DNA from 4 places in the Streptomyces sp. DH10 genome. Region 3 is predicted to be linked to each of the others. Evidence: riboswitches for the same ligand, from Rfam matches in the RefSeq annotation. Region 3 holds a riboswitch; each other region holds the start of a gene.
What was found. A riboswitch is a leader RNA that binds a small molecule or an ion and turns the genes downstream of it on or off. The one in region 3 is predicted to bind cyclic di-AMP.
Positions count from the first base shown of each region.

Region 1 (3,631 bases), on a different contig from region 3:
GCCCGCCGTCTGGAACGTCCCGAGCCTCAGGACACCGCCCGACAGACCGGCCAGCCGGGCCAGTTCGTGGCGGGCCAGCTCCAGCTCGTCGAGCACGCGCCGGGCCCGTGCCACCAGCAGCTCGCCCGCGCCCGTCAGCCGCGTCCCGCGATGATGCCGGACCAGCAGCGCCGAGCCCGCCTCCCGTTCCAGCTTGGCCAATTGCTGGGAGAGCGCGGGCGGGGTGTAGCCGAGGCGCTCCGCGGCCCGGGTGATCGACCCGGCCTCCGCTACGGCGACCAGCGCCGCCAGCCGGGTCGGGTCGTACACGCCGCTGACCTCCACAGACCAAAGCATTGCTTAAGGCCTGCCCAGGATACGCGACATACCTGCTGAAGGCTCCGGCCCGGCAGGCTGGCCGTATGGACGCACAACTCATCGCCTTCACCGGGGTGGCGGCGGGCATGGTCGCCATGCCGGGCGCCGACTTCACGGTCGTCGTGCGCAACGCCCTGGTCTCCCGCCGCGCCGGCGTCGCCTGCGCGCTCGGCATCGCGGGCGGGCTGCTCCTGCACACCGCGCTGGCCGTGGCGGGCGTCGCCGCGGTCCTGGCCGCCGTGCCCGCGCTGTTCCGCGCGCTCCAGCTGCTGGGCGGCGGCTATGTCCTGTACCTGGGAGTGCGGACGCTGTGGTCGCTGCGCCGGCCCCGTGCCGTGCCCGTCGAAACCACCGGGACCATCGCGTCCGCCGCGCGTCCCCTGCGGCAGGGCTTCGTCACGAACGCCCTGAATCCGAAAGCGCCCATCACCTTCCTCAGCCTGCTGCCGCAGTTCGTGCCCGCGGGCAGTCCCGCGCTGCCCCGGACGCTGCTGCTGGCGCTGATCGTGGTGGTCCTCGCCCTGCTGTGGTTCCCGGCCGTGGCCCTGCTGGTGGACCGGCTGGGCCGGTGGCTGCGCGAACCACGGGCCGCGCGGGCCGTCGAGGGGGTCACCGGCGCCGCGCTGACGCTTCTCGGTGTGCTGCTCCTTCTCGAACCGCTGAGGGCGGCCTGATGGTGCCGCGCAGCGGCGCGGGGATCCGGACGGTGCCCTGGGGCGCCGGCTCCTCCGCGGGGGCCTCCGGCGGCCCGGGGCTGCCGTGCGTCTCCTGCCGCAGCCCGGCCCGCCGCACCAGCCGGGGAAGCAGCCCCCACAGGCCGACGCAGACCAGGAACGTCGCCGCGCCCGCGGCGATGCCACCGGTCCGACTGGTCGTCACGTCCACCACCAGCAGCACGGAACCGCTGAACGCGAACACCAGCACGATCAGGCCGGTGGTGGCCAGTCGTGAGGAGACCTGCACGATGCGGGGCTTGGCGCCCTGCTGGAAGAGCGAGCGGTGCAGCGCGGCCGGCGCGGTGAACAGCGCCGCTGCCAGGACCGCGAGCAGCAGCGTGATGACGTAGGTGACGCGCTGGACCGTGTCGAGGGACGTGAAGCGCGAGGTGAACGCGAGCGACAACAGGAACGCGAAAAGGATCTGTACGCCCGTCTGGGTGACCCGGAGCTCCTGGAGCAGCTCGACGAAGTTCCGGTCGGCGCGTTGCAGCGGGGTCTCGCCGCGTGCGGTGCAGGGACGGTGCTCGGCCATGGGGTGACGGGTAACCACTTGAGGCCGTGTCACGCTCCGGCGTGCGGCGGCGCGTCAGGGACGCCGCCGCACGCCGGGCGGATCACTTCACGCGCCCGTACCAGACGCTCTTGGTCCAGATCTTCTGCAGCCGCACCACGTCCCCGCTCTTCGGGGAGTGCCAGAGCTTGTTCTTACCCGCGTAGATACCCACGTGGTACACGTTGCTGCCCGAGTGGAAGAACACCAGGTCTCCCGCCTTGCGGTTCTTGGCGGAGATGTGGCGCGTCTTGTTGTACTGCTGGGCGGCCGTGCGGGGGAGCTTCTTGCCGGCCTTCTTGAACGAGTACAGCGTGAGCCCGGAGCAGTCGAACCTGTGCGGACCGGTGGCCCCGTACTTGTAGGGCGAACCCTTCTTCGAGGCCGCGATCTGGAGTGCCTTCGTCCCATGCGTGGCTGCCGAGGCCTCCGAGGAGAAGCCGGGGGCCACGATCGAGCCGCCCACCGCGGCGATGGTGAGCGCCGAGGCCGTACCGGCCCGGACCATGAGCGACGGGACACGATTGAGCGCAGTCATGCGCAACCCTTCGTCAGCCGCCTGTGAAGGATGACCTGTCGGATTCGGGCTGGCGAAGTTGCCCGGCCGCTGACGCGGCTTCACCCCAAGGGCTGCTCGGACCCGGTCATGGCGTGACCGTCCCGGCGACCCGTCGTGCTTGGGTCCTCCACTCCTGCCGATCCACTCCTGTCGACCGGTCATCCAGGCGGCGGCAGGACTCGGCGTCCGCCCGGATCGCCCCGCCGCTGCGGCGGGGGCTTGTCGTCAGTCAGGGATCTTGACTCATGCTTGTCCCGAAATCCCAACGGAACCGGGGATTTGTGTTGTTACTCACCACTCACCCGTTCGGGTGGACACGTCTGTGTTCGAGCCACCGTCCACAGGTCCATGGGTGCCCGGACCAGGCATGGAATGTCCCATTCCGCCCTACGGCTACGCGCGTTGCGCAACTGCGAGGGCCAAAAAAAAGGACTCCCGTCTACTCCGAACAGAGGTACGTCATTCGGTCCGTTTCGACTCAGGCCCGGACGCTCCGTCGACACGGCGGGCGTCCGGACCGACGGATCCGCGTCAACTGACGGACTCCGGGGGCAGGCTGACGCGAGCCGTACGCCGCTCGCCGTCCAGCACCCGCAGCGCCCGGCCGAGCGTTCCGGCGTGCAGTTCCGTCTCTCCCCGCTGGTACATCAGGGTCAGCGCGTCACGCAGCGCCGTCGCCTTGCCCACCAGGGCCTGGGCGGCGCGCAGTCCGCGGTAGGTGTCGCCGGGCAGTGCCGGGTTGATCCGGCCGAGCAGGTCGACGACCTCCAGGTAACGGTCGATCAACTCCGCCTCGGCCCGCGTCAGCGCGGGCAGGGGCGGCAGTTCGGGCGGGAGCACCGGCGCTCACTCTCCGGTCGGCGGGGCCAGGGTGGCCTTGCGGTGGGGGACGATCCGGTCCACCAGGCCGTACGTCACCGCCTCCTGGGCGGTGAGGACCTTGTCGCGCTCGATGTCCTCGCCGACCTGCTCCCGGGTACGGCCCGTGTGCCGCGCGAGCAGCTCCTCCATGCGGGTCCGGATGCGGGTCAACTCGTCGGCCTGGATCGCCAGATCGCCGGCCTGTCCGCGGACCGGCTCGGGCAGGGCGGGCTGATGGAGCACCAGGCGGGCGTCCGGCAGCGCGAATCGCTTGCCGGGCGTGCCCGCCGCCAGCAGCACCGAGGCGGCCGCGCCGGCCTGGCCCAGGCAGATCGTCTCCACGTCACAGGAGACGTACTGCATCGTGTCGTAGACGGCCGACAGGGCGTGGAAGGTGCCGCCGGGGGAGTTGATGTAGAGCAAGATGTCGCGGTCGGGGGCCTGGTGTTCGAGGTGTATGAACTGGGCCATCACGTCGTTCGCCGAGGTCTCGTCCACCGCCGTCCCGAGGAAGACGATCCGCTCCTCCAGAAGCTTCGAGTACGGATCCATCGTCCGTTGCCCGGACGACGTGCGTTCGGTGAA
Region 1 covers NZ_JARVKU010000001.1:631,410-635,040, reverse strand. The annotation lists gene QC385_RS02745 (LysR family transcriptional regulator) at 1-309, opposite strand, end outside; gene QC385_RS02740 (LysE family translocator) at 402-1,031, shown strand; gene QC385_RS02735 (DUF6328 family protein) at 967-1,608, opposite strand; gene QC385_RS02730 (C40 family peptidase) at 1,691-2,164, opposite strand; cyclic di-AMP (ydaO/yuaA leader) riboswitch at 2,168-2,364, opposite strand; gene QC385_RS02725 (hypothetical protein) at 2,717-3,025, opposite strand; gene QC385_RS02720 (ATP-dependent Clp protease proteolytic subunit) at 3,032-3,631, opposite strand, start outside.
Region 1: another riboswitch for cyclic di-AMP. It lies ahead of QC385_RS02730 (C40 family peptidase); the one in region 3 lies ahead of QC385_RS10590 (M23 family metallopeptidase).

Region 2 (3,631 bases), on a different contig from region 3:
GCTTGGTCTGGGAGCGGTAGACCCGGGCCGCGGTCTGCTCGCCGAGCAGCCGGATCCTGGTCGCGGTGGAGAACCGGTCCCGGTCCTTCACGGCCATGTCTGTCCGCCTCCCGCTCCACCGTCATACGCGCGTACGTCCCCGGACACGGTACGGGACCGGGCACGGGGACGTACGTACGACGCTGCTACTTGCGGGCCAGGTCAGCCCTTGAAGCGCGGGAACGCGCTGCGGCCGGCGTACACCGCCGCGTCGTCGAGGATCTCCTCGATGCGCAGGAGCTGGTTGTACTTGGCGACGCGCTCGGAGCGGGCCGGAGCGCCGGTCTTGATCTGGCCGCAGTTGGTGGCGACGGCGAGGTCGGCGATGGTGACGTCCTCGGTCTCGCCGGAGCGGTGGGACATCATGCACTTGAAGCCGTTGCGCTGGGCCAGCTCCACGGCGTCCAGGGTCTCGGTCAGCGAACCGATCTGATTGACCTTGACCAGCAGGGCGTTGGCCGCGCCCTCCTCGATGCCGCGGGCGAGGCGCTCGGGGTTGGTGACGAACAGGTCGTCGCCGACGAGCTGGACCTTGTCACCGAGCTTGTCGGTGATGGTCTTCCAGCCCTCCCAGTCGTCCTCGAACAGCGGGTCCTCGATGGAGACGAGCGGGTACGCGTCGACGAGCTCCGCGTAGTACTCGGTCATCTCGGCGGCCGAGCGGTCCTTGCCCTCGAAGGTGTAGACGCCGTCCTTGTAGAACTCGGACGCGGCGACGTCGAGGGCCAGGGCGATCTGCTCGCCGGGGGTGTAGCCGGCCTCGTTGATCGCCTCGAGGATGAGGTCGAGGGCCTCGCGGTTGGAGCCGAGGTTCGGGGCGAAGCCGCCCTCGTCGCCGAGGCCGGTGGCCAGGCCCTTCGACTTCAGGACCTTCTTCAGCGTGTGGTAGACCTCGGCGCCCCAGCGCAGGGCCTCGGAGAAGGACTCCGCGCCGATCGGGGCGATCATGAACTCCTGGATGTCCACGTTGGAGTCGGCGTGCGAGCCGCCGTTCAGGATGTTCATCATCGGCACCGGCAGCAGGTGCGCGTTCGGGCCGCCCAGGTAGCGGAACAGCGGAAGGTCGCTGGCCTCGGAGGCGGCGTGGGCGACGGCGAGGGAGACGCCGAGGATGGCGTTGGCGCCGAGGGAGCCCTTGTTGTCGGTGGCGTCCAGGTCGAACATGGCCTGGTCGATCAGGCGCTGCTCGGTGGCGTCGTAGCCGACCAGCTCCGGGCCGATCTGCTCGATGACCGCGAGGACGGCCTTCTCCACACCCTTGCCGAGGTAGCGGTTCGAGTCGCCGTCGCGCAGCTCGATGGCCTCGAAGGCGCCCGTGGAGGCGCCGGACGGGACGGCGGCACGACCGGTGCTGCCGTCGTCGAGGCCGACCTCGACCTCGACCGTGGGGTTGCCTCGGGAGTCCAGGATTTCCCGGGCTACGACGACGTCGATGGACGGCACGAGCATCTCCTTCTTCATGTGACGCGGGTACGCGGGCCGCGGGGGCCCGGCGAGGCGCGGGCCGCGGTGGCTCGCGACATGAGCCTAACCGGCTCCGGGCGATCGGCCACCGGGTCGCCCACCCCATGGACAGAACCGAGAGTAAATTGTTTCCGAACGGAACAAAGCCGGATCGCAAAGACCGGCAGAAAAAACCCCGCCCCGGCGCGCACGGGGGATGACGCGCCGGGGCGGGGAGCCCGTGGGGACGGGGGTGGGCCGCTGCTTACTTCAGGTGCAGCTGCTGGCCCGGGTAGATCAGGTTGGCGTCCGTGATGATGTCCTTGTTCAGCTCGAACAGCTTCTCCCAGCCGCCCTCGACCTTCTGCTCGGTCGCGATGGAGCTGAGGGTGTCGCCCTTGACGACCTTGTACTCGCCGTCGCCCTTCTTGACCTTCTTGCCGGTCGGGGTGGTGACGGTCTTCTGGGTCTTCTGGGTCTGGGCCGGGCGCTCGTCGGAGCGGGAGGCCGGCTGCTGCTCGGTCTGGCGGGTCTCGGTGGAGCCGCTGCTCTGCTCGGAGCCGCCGCTGTAGCCGGCGCTCGACAGGCCCTTGCCGCAGACCGGCCAGGCACCCTTGCCCTGGCCCGCGAGGACCTTCTCGGCGATCTCGATCTGCTGGGACTTGGTGGCCTGGTCGGCGGTGGAGGCGTACTTGGTGCCGCCGTAGCCGGACCAGGTGGAGGCGGAGAACTGCAGACCGCCGTAGTAGCCGTTGCCGGTGTTGATCGACCAGTTGCCGCCGGACTCGCACTGGGCGACGGCGTCCCACTCGGAGGCGGTGGCGGCGGAGGCGTTGCCGGCCGCCATCAGCGGGGCGGCGACGGCGGCACCGGTGACACCGGCGATGGCGATGACCCGAGAGGCCTTGGACGGACGGCGGTGCGTGCCCTTGCCGGAAAACAGCATGGAGAGATCCCCTCACCGACGCCTACGAGGTGAGCTGTCGGGTTCGGGCCGGTTGAGTTGCCCGGCCGCGTCCCTCCCGGGACGCGGCTTCACCCCAAGCCGGACCTGCCGTCGAGTTGCCTCAACCGCCGGGCCCGGCACTTACCTTGGGTCCCCCGCTCCTGCCTACGGCGCTTGACGCGACGACTGTTCCCGTGCGGCCGCTGGCAGGATTCGGCGTTGCGGCAGCCGGGGCTCGTGGTGACGAGCGGTCATGACCGTAGACATGCGATCCGCGGAATTTCAAAGACGATCAGGGCTTCTGAGATCTATCTCTCACCGGGCTTATACGGGACATTCGGTACGAACGGTGGCGTGAACTCGCACGGTTTAGGGGTGACTTCCGCCGCCGTTTCCGTACTGCCCCACCAGCTACTCGTCGCCCGCTTCGACCCGTACCGTGAGCTTCTGACCGGGGCGGATGAGGTTCGGGTCGACGCCGACGGCCACCTCGTTGCCGACGTAGAGCGCGCGCCATCCGCCGCTGAGGTCAAGGGAGTCGGCGATGGACCAGAGGCTGTCGCCGGGACGGACGACGTAGGGGCCGTCCGTCGCCTCGCGCGAGGCTTCGTCGCCGCGCGAGGCGTGGCGGCCCGCGACCCCGGACGGACGGCCGTCCTCAGCCGCGGTGTCCTCGTCGGCACTGGGGCCTCGATGGCGGCCGGAGCCGGTGTCGGTGAGGGCCGAAGAGTCGTCGTTCTGTGGCGACTTGTCAGACTTGTCACTCTCGGGACCGGCCGAGGGGGAGCTGTCGGAGTCCTGGTCCTGCGACTGGTCCCGCGGCTGCTCCTGCGTCGAGGAATCGGCGGAATCGGACGACTTGTCGGACTTGGCGGTTTCGTCCTCCGAGGTCGACGGCGCGTCAGGGGACGGCGACGCGGACGGAGAAGACGAAGGAGACGACTCGGAGGAGTCGAGCAGTCCGGGCGAGTCCGTCGGAGCGGACGAGCCGGACGTGTCCGAGTCCTTGTCCTGCTGGAGACCCGAGAGCAGCCCGCAGGTGCGCCACGCGCCGACCCCCTGGTCGGCGAGGATTCTCTCGGCCACGGCTATCTGCTGGGAACGGCTGGCCAGGTCGGCACTCGGGGCGTAGTCGAGGCCGCCGTGGTTCTCCCAGTCCTCCTGGGACAACTGGAGGCCGCCGAAGTACCCGTTGCCGGTGTT
Region 2 covers NZ_JARVKU010000002.1:583,322-586,952, reverse strand. The annotation lists gene QC385_RS06320 (FtsB family cell division protein) at 1-97, opposite strand, end outside; gene eno (phosphopyruvate hydratase) at 202-1,482, opposite strand; gene QC385_RS06310 (transglycosylase family protein) at 1,748-2,428, opposite strand; cyclic di-AMP (ydaO/yuaA leader) riboswitch at 2,433-2,611, opposite strand; gene QC385_RS06305 (LysM peptidoglycan-binding domain-containing protein) at 2,840-3,631, opposite strand, start outside.
Region 2: another riboswitch for cyclic di-AMP. It lies ahead of QC385_RS06310 (transglycosylase family protein); the one in region 3 lies ahead of QC385_RS10590 (M23 family metallopeptidase).

Region 3 (3,631 bases):
GGACGGCCAGTAGTTACGCCGTCCACGTCACCGACCGCGACGAACTGCTGCACCTGCACTGGGGCCCCCGGATCGGCCTCGCCGACGCCGAGGCCCTCGCCGTCCGGCCGCTGCCGGACTACTGGCCCTTCGAGTCGCCGCTCGACGGGCGCGAGGAGTATCCGGTCGAGGGCGGACCCCGTTTCGTCCGGCCCGCCCTGTCCGTCCGCACCCCGGAGCGGCGCGGCACCGAGTGGACCTACGAGGGACATGACACCGGGGACGGTGCGCTGCGGCTGCGCTTCCGCGACGGTGACCTGACCATCACGCTGCACTACCGGATGCGCTCCTCGACGGACGTCGTGGAGCGCTGGGTGACCCTCGACAACCACGGGCCGTCCGTCGAGGTGCTGCGCGCCGACTCCGCGACCTGGACCCTGCCCGACCGCGACGCCTGGCGGCTGTCCCAGCTGCACGGCCGCTGGGGCGCCGAGTCCCGGCTGGAGCGCTCCGCCCTCACTCATGGCGAGAAGGTCATCGGCAGCCGCCGCGGCCACACCGGTCACCAGCACCTGCCGTGGGTGGCGCTCGACACCGACGCCACCGAGGACCGCGGCGAGGTCTACGGATGTGCCCTGGGCTGGTCCGGGTCCTGGCGGATCGCCGTGGCTCAGCTCCCGGACGCGCGCGTACAGATCACCGGCGGGGCCGGGTACGACGACTCGGGCCTGCTGATGCTCGGCACGGGGGAGTCGTACACGACTCCCGTTTTCGCCGGGCTCTGGACCGACGGCGGCTTCGGCGGGGCGAGCCGCGCCTGGCACGCCTACCAGCGGGCGCACGTGATCCCGGACGCCGACCGGGACCGGCCGGTCCTGTTCAACTCCTGGGAGGCCACCGAGTTCGACATCTCCGAGGAGCAGCAGCGGGCGCTCGCCGAGCGGGCCGCCGCCATGGGCGTCGAGCTGTTCGTGGTCGACGACGGCTGGTTCGGAGCGCGTACGAGTGACCGGGCCGGACTCGGCGACTGGACCCCCAACCCCGACCGTTTCCCGGGCGGCCTCAAACCGCTCGCCGACCACGTGCACGGCCTCGGCATGCAGTTCGGTATCTGGGTCGAACCGGAGATGGTCAACGCCGACAGCGACCTGTACCGCGCACACCCGGACTGGGTGCAGTACCAACCGGGACGAAAGCGGACGGAGTTCCGCAATCAACTCGTACTGAACCTCGCCCGCGAGGATGTCCAGGAGTACCTCTGGCGACAGCTCGACGGGCTCCTCTCCAGCGCCCCGATCGACTACGTCAAGTGGGACTTCAACCGCTGCTTCACCGACGCCGGCTGGCCGGACGACCCCTACCCGCAGCGGCTGTGGGTCGACCACGTCCATGCCCTGTACGCCCTGCTGGACCGGCTGCGGGCCGCTCACCCCGGGGTGGCCTTCGAGTCCTGCTCGGGCGGCGGCGGCCGGATCGACCTCGGTGTGCTCAGCCGCACGGACCAGGTGTGGACCTCGGACAACACCGACCCGCTCGACAGGCTCGCCATCCAGCACGGCTTCAGCCAGATCCATCCGGCCCGGGTCATGGCCGCCTGGGTCACCGACAGTCCGAACGCCATGCTCAATCAGCGGGCCAGCTCCCTGCGGTTCCGCTTCGTCAGCGCCATGGCCGGAGTGCTCGGGGTCGGCGGCGACCTCACGAAGTGGACGGATGGGGAACTCGCCGAGGCGCGGGACTGGGTGGCGCTCTACAAGGAGATCCGGCCCGTGGTGCAGCGCGGCGACCAGTACCGGCTGCGCCCGCCGGAGGGCGGCCTGAGCGCCGTGCAGTACGCCCTCGGCGACGAGACCGTCGTCCTGGCCTGGCTCCAGGCGCAGCGCTACGGCGAGCCCGTAGCGGCGCTCCGGCTGCGCGGCCTCGATCCCACGGCATCGTACGAATGCCTCGAAACGGGCGAAGTTCACCGGGGTGCCGTGCTGCTCCATCACGGGCTGCGGGTCGGTCTGCGCGGGGATCTGGACGCCACCGTCGTCCGGCTTAAGCGTAAGTAGCCGTTCTGTCCGAATAGGGAGTGCTTCGGTTATTTCGGCATAACGTGCCCCGATCGTAAAGGAGATGAGGTCGGGGTGCGTGAGCATCGTCATATTCGTGACGATGTGTTGTTGCCATGTGCACGTAATTACGGCTTTATTCAGGGGCATTGAGGAAAGCGGGAGATCGGTAATCCACGCTCGGTGACGAAAAATGTGCCGGTGCGTCAAGAAAAACGCCGTCGCACGCAACCGCGAACTTGTCCCTTTGCGTCTTGGTCGCTTACGTTCCACCCCAATCCGGACGGACGCCTAATCCTGCCGCCGCCCGGAGCCCCACACACTGACCCGACGTACGGCAGGAGCGGGGGACCCACAGGTAAGACGCCTGTTCCGGTTCCCGGAACGGCTTGGGGTTAAGCCGCGCCTCGGCGTGGCCGGGCATCTCCAGCCCGAACCCGACAGCTCACCTCGCAGGCGACGGAGAGGAATTCGCCATGCCCGCGAAGGGTAAGCACCGCCGCCCGAAGACCCAGCGCTTCACCCGCTCCATCGCCGTCGCCGGAACCGGTGGAGCCGCTCTCGCCCTTCCGCTCATGGGGGCCGCCGGCGCCCACGCCGCCACCCCGCAGTCGGCTGCGGAAAAGACCGTCCAGTCCGCTCCGGCCGCCGAGAAGAAGGCAGCCGAAAAGGCCACGGGCGCCCGCACGTACACCGTGCAGTCCGGTGACTATCTCGCGAAGATCGCCGACGAGCAGAACGTCGACGGGGGCTGGAAGAAGCTCTACACGGACAACCGTGACGCCGTCGGCGACGACCCGTCGCTGATCCACCCGGGCCTGAAGCTGTCGATCGGCAAGAAGGCGGCGGGTGAGTCCAAGGCCTCGGCCCCGGCCCCGTCGAAGTCCTCGGCCTCCAAGTCCTCGAAGTCCTCGGCTGTCAAGCCCTCGGCTCCGAAGTCGTCCGCCTCCGAGTCCTCCTCCAAGCCGGCTGCCGCCAAGCCGGCCGCCGCGACCTCCAGCGGCTACAGCGCCCCGGTGGACGGCGCCACCGTCGGCACCCCGTACCGGATGTCCGGCAGCATGTGGTCCAGCGGCTACCACACCGGTGTCGACTTCGTCGTCCCGACGGGCACCTCGCTCAAGGCCGTCGGCGCCGGCACGGTCGTCTCCGCCGGCTGGGGCGGCGCGTACGGCAACCAGGTCGTCATCAAGCTGAACGACGGCAGCTACGCGCAGTACGCCCACCTGTCCTCGCTCTCCGTCTCGGCGGGCCAGACCGTGAGCGCGGGACAGCAGGTCGGCCTCTCCGGTGCCACCGGCAACGTGACCGGTCCGCACCTGCACTTCGAGATCCGCACCACGCCGGACTACGGCTCGGACGTGGACCCGGTCGCCTACCTGCGCTCGCACGGCGTCTCCGTCGGCTGACCGACCGCACGACCACCCGCCTGACACGCGACCGTCGGCCGGACTCCGATCCCCGGGTCCGGCCTTCGGTGTGTCCGGGCTCGTGGTGATCGGCCGTCTCCAAGGGATCGACAGCGGGCGGCAGTTGGGACACAGTGATCCAGTCCGGAGCGCAAGCGCTTTCTAGAGCCTTCCAGGCGGATCCCCGAG
Region 3 covers NZ_JARVKU010000004.1:246,801-250,431, reverse strand. The annotation lists gene QC385_RS10595 (alpha-galactosidase) at 1-2,033, shown strand, start outside; cyclic di-AMP (ydaO/yuaA leader) riboswitch at 2,344-2,505, shown strand; gene QC385_RS10590 (M23 family metallopeptidase) at 2,510-3,442, shown strand.

Region 4 (3,631 bases), on a different contig from region 3:
AGGTGATCGCCCACACCGTGCGCGGCAGTGATCACGTGGTATGGTCGTCACAGACTTAAAGGGGCACCCGCCGTCTAACGGCCGCTGCCCCTTTCTTCTTGTCCGAACGGCTTCGGCAGGGGCCGGACCCGCTGGTACCGTCGCTCGTATGGACCAGAACGGACCCCAGGTGCCGTCCTTCGAGCCGGAGGAGTACGAGCGCGTCACAGCGGCTGCTCACCTCCTCGGAAAGTCCCCCGAGGACTTCGTCCGCGACGCGGCGCTTGCGGCCGCCGCCGACCCGTTCCTCAAGGCCCTCGGCAAGACCCGCGACCGCATTCCGCAGCTCGCCGACGTCTTCGCCACCCAGGACACCCGCGCCGCCGACACCGGTACGGCCACCTGGCCCGACCCGGCGCCCATGGGCAGCCGCGGCCTGCCACAGAGCCAGCAGCACGGTCACGCCGCGTGACCCGGTTCCTCACCCCCAGCTCGATGCCGTGCAGGCTCGCGCATCAACCATGGTCCACCTCGGCCTGCCCAGCTTCAGCCAAGTTGCGGTCCGGACCACGGATGCAGACGGCCCCCGCCCCTGATCACCAGTCGCGGTTTGCTGCCTGACTCCAGGCACCTAGGTGCCGGGACCTTCTGGCCTACACCGAAACGCCTGGGGCACCGCCGAACTCAGCGTGATGTCTTGCACTTTGCAGCGATGTGCCTCATGACGCCGCCACCGGCCAACGTCCGTGCATGCTACTTTCGAGGAGGGGCTGCCACGTCTAGCCGAATCTCGCCACGTGGTCAGCTCGGAAATGTCTACCGACCGCATGGAAGGAGCGGTGGGCGAGAGCGGAGGACCCAAGACGACGGGCTCTCTACGGAGTTGCCCTTGGGATGAAGCCGCCCATTAGCGGCCGGGGAAACAGACCCCCGAATCCGACAGCTCACTTCGCAGGCCATCAGACCGGCCGAAAGGCCATGTGATCGCTGTTTGTCTAGCGGTCCGTCTGGTGCTGCCTTGCTGACGGACCGCGGATTCGTGAAGGGACTACCCGATGACGCGTCGGGATCTGAAGCTGTGGGTTGCGATCTCCGTTCTCACATCCTGCTTGATCGGCTCAATTACCTGGTCCATTTCCAGAGAGTGTGACGCAGGCGTCCTTGAGAGCCTCGCTTACGGCGGTGGCGCAACAGTTGCCGTGATGACCATCTGGCTGGGGCTGATTGCCCTCTTCCAGCGCTCCTAGCGCTCACAGGTCGAAGCGGGGTCTGGGGCCGCCCATGAGTTGCCACGCAGCTCGTGGGCGGCCCCTTCGTCTTGTGAGACCCCAGTCGGTAGTTCAGAGAAGCGAGCGACTGGCTCAAGGCCGCGGCCATGCTGGAAAGCATCGCGCTGCACGAGCCGCTGGAGGCGAAGAACGAGTTCTTCGCCTGGCTGGTCGCCGAGACGTTCCTCAGCACCAACGGCGTCGCGCTGGACTACGAGCCGGAGGAAGCCCTCGCGCTCGTCATGCGCGCCAAGCACGGGGCGCCCGCGTCCAGGAGGTCGCCGCGCAGTTGCGCGCCTGGTCCACCGGCTGAGACCCCGGCCAGAACCCCGTCTATCCGTCTCCGTCGGCGGGCACCTCGAAGGTGATGGCCTGCTCGTTGGCGGCCTTCTCCGCTGCACTCAGTCGCTCGATCTTGTACTTCTCGTCCAGAACCTTGGCCTTCAGCCCCCAGGACAGTGCGCGGGCCCGCATTCCGTTGTCCCCGGTGACCACCGTGACCGGTGCCGGTGCGATGGCCTGCTGCAGATAGCAGGCGCGCGCGACGATCTCATCGTCGTTGTTCGGCAGCCGCACGTGCCCGGGCTCGTCCAGGAGGACGTCAACGACGGTGTCCTCGTGCACCACCGCGTGGCCTTCAGCCTCGATCTGGGCCAGAGTCTGCTCCAGGAGCGCGAAGACGGCGCGCGCCCGTTTCCGGACGCCGGTGTCGCGGGTGTCGTACGACTTCTTGTCGATCTCGTCGATCACGACGTGCGGGATCATCACGGACGTGCCGGGGCCGAAGAGCCGCTGCCACGGAATCTTGTCGAAGCGCATGTAGTGCAGCAGGTCGTTGGTGTCCAACACCACCGTCCGCATCCCGTGGTAAGTGAACCGCTCGTGCATCCGGCGCAGTTCATTGGCCAGCTCCATGAAGTACGTACGCACTTCCTGCAGTTCGGTGTTGAGCAGGAACGTCCACCGGTCCGGTGTGAACTGGCCGTGCACGATCGCGTTGTAGCGCTCGCCCCGCAGCCTGGCGGCCACCGACCGGTCGACGAAGGCCTCCAGCAGATCGGTCGTGGCCTGGAGCGTCCACCGGTCGTACTGGCCCACCACCCTGTTGGCGGCCTGCTCCCAGTTCTCGGTCACGCCGTCCGCGGTGCGGGCGATGAAATGGTGGGGTGCGGCGTTCTGGAGGTCGGTGAGCCCCTGATCGGTTAGGCGGTCCAGCAGCGCGATTGCATCAGAGCAGGTCGTTCCGGGCCTCAACAGCATGCACGTGCTCCTCACGGTACGGGCCGTCCGCATCACCGGACCGGGCTGAGCTTAGGCTCCATCCGGTGGAAACGTTCTGGATCACCGCGGTGGCGGTCCTGTGGGGTGCCGGCACCGGCCTGCTCATACCGCGCGCCGCGTACCGGCTTTCCGTGCAGCCCGAGGAACCGTGGCGGGAAGCGTGTCCCGCCGGACACCCCTTCGCCGGCGCCGGGAACGGATGGCTGGGGCGGGCCCGCTGCGCCGACTGCGCCTCTTACGGCCCCAGCACGCCCGTCCTCACCGCCAGCACTGCCGCGGTCTGCGCGGTCCTGGCGGCCGCCACCGGTGCCCGCCCCGAACTGGTGGTCTGGCTGCTGATAGCCCCGGTCGGCGTGTTGCTCGCCATCGTGGACTTCACAGTGGAGCGGTTGCCCGATGTGGTCACGCTGCCGCTCGTCGTGATCACGCTGAGTCTGCTCGGGGTAGCGGCGCTGATGCCCGGTGCTCGCGGCAGCTGGAGGACCGCGCTGCTCGGCTCCCTCGCGCTCGGCGCTTTCTGCCTCGTGCTCTTCCTGATGAACCCCACGGGGTTCGGCTTCGGAGACGTGAAACTCGCCCTGACCCTCGGTGCCGTCACTGGCTGGTTCGGGTGGGTCATCCTGATCGTCGGCACCTTCGCCTGGTTCCTGTTCTTCGCGCTGTACGGGCTCAGCCTCATCGTCGCTCGCCGTGCCGGACGCAAGACGGCCCACCCGATGGGCCCCTTCCTGCTCGCTGGAGCCTGCGTTGGCGTGCTCCTGGGGTCCTTCGGCCGCTGAACGAGGCGAGTTCGCACCTGGTCAGGCTTCGTTGCGCACGACTTTGACTAGCAATTCGGCATCCCGTAAATCGGGGAGGACCGCCTCTGCGCCGACGTCGCGGAGCGCGGCTTCGTCGCTGCGTCCCGGGCCACAACGATCACGCGCATTCCGTCAACCGGGAGCTGTCCATCGCGCGCAAGGCGATTGGCTGGTGGCAGCGCCAGGGCTGGATCGACGGCGATCCGACGATCGGCGTCGACCGGTGGTTGGCACCGCCGGACCAGACAAAGGCGCTCGCCGAGAACAGGATCGCCGCCCTGTTAGAGATCCTTGCGAAGGGCT
Region 4 covers NZ_JARVKU010000006.1:294,343-297,973, reverse strand. The annotation lists gene QC385_RS15765 (hypothetical protein) at 149-451, shown strand; cyclic di-AMP (ydaO/yuaA leader) riboswitch at 791-951, shown strand; gene QC385_RS15760 (hypothetical protein) at 1,355-1,615, shown strand; gene QC385_RS15755 (PIN domain-containing protein) at 1,581-2,507, opposite strand; gene QC385_RS15750 (prepilin peptidase) at 2,573-3,307, shown strand; gene QC385_RS15745 (GNAT family N-acetyltransferase) at 3,610-3,631, opposite strand, start outside.
Region 4: another riboswitch for cyclic di-AMP. It lies ahead of QC385_RS15760 (hypothetical protein); the one in region 3 lies ahead of QC385_RS10590 (M23 family metallopeptidase).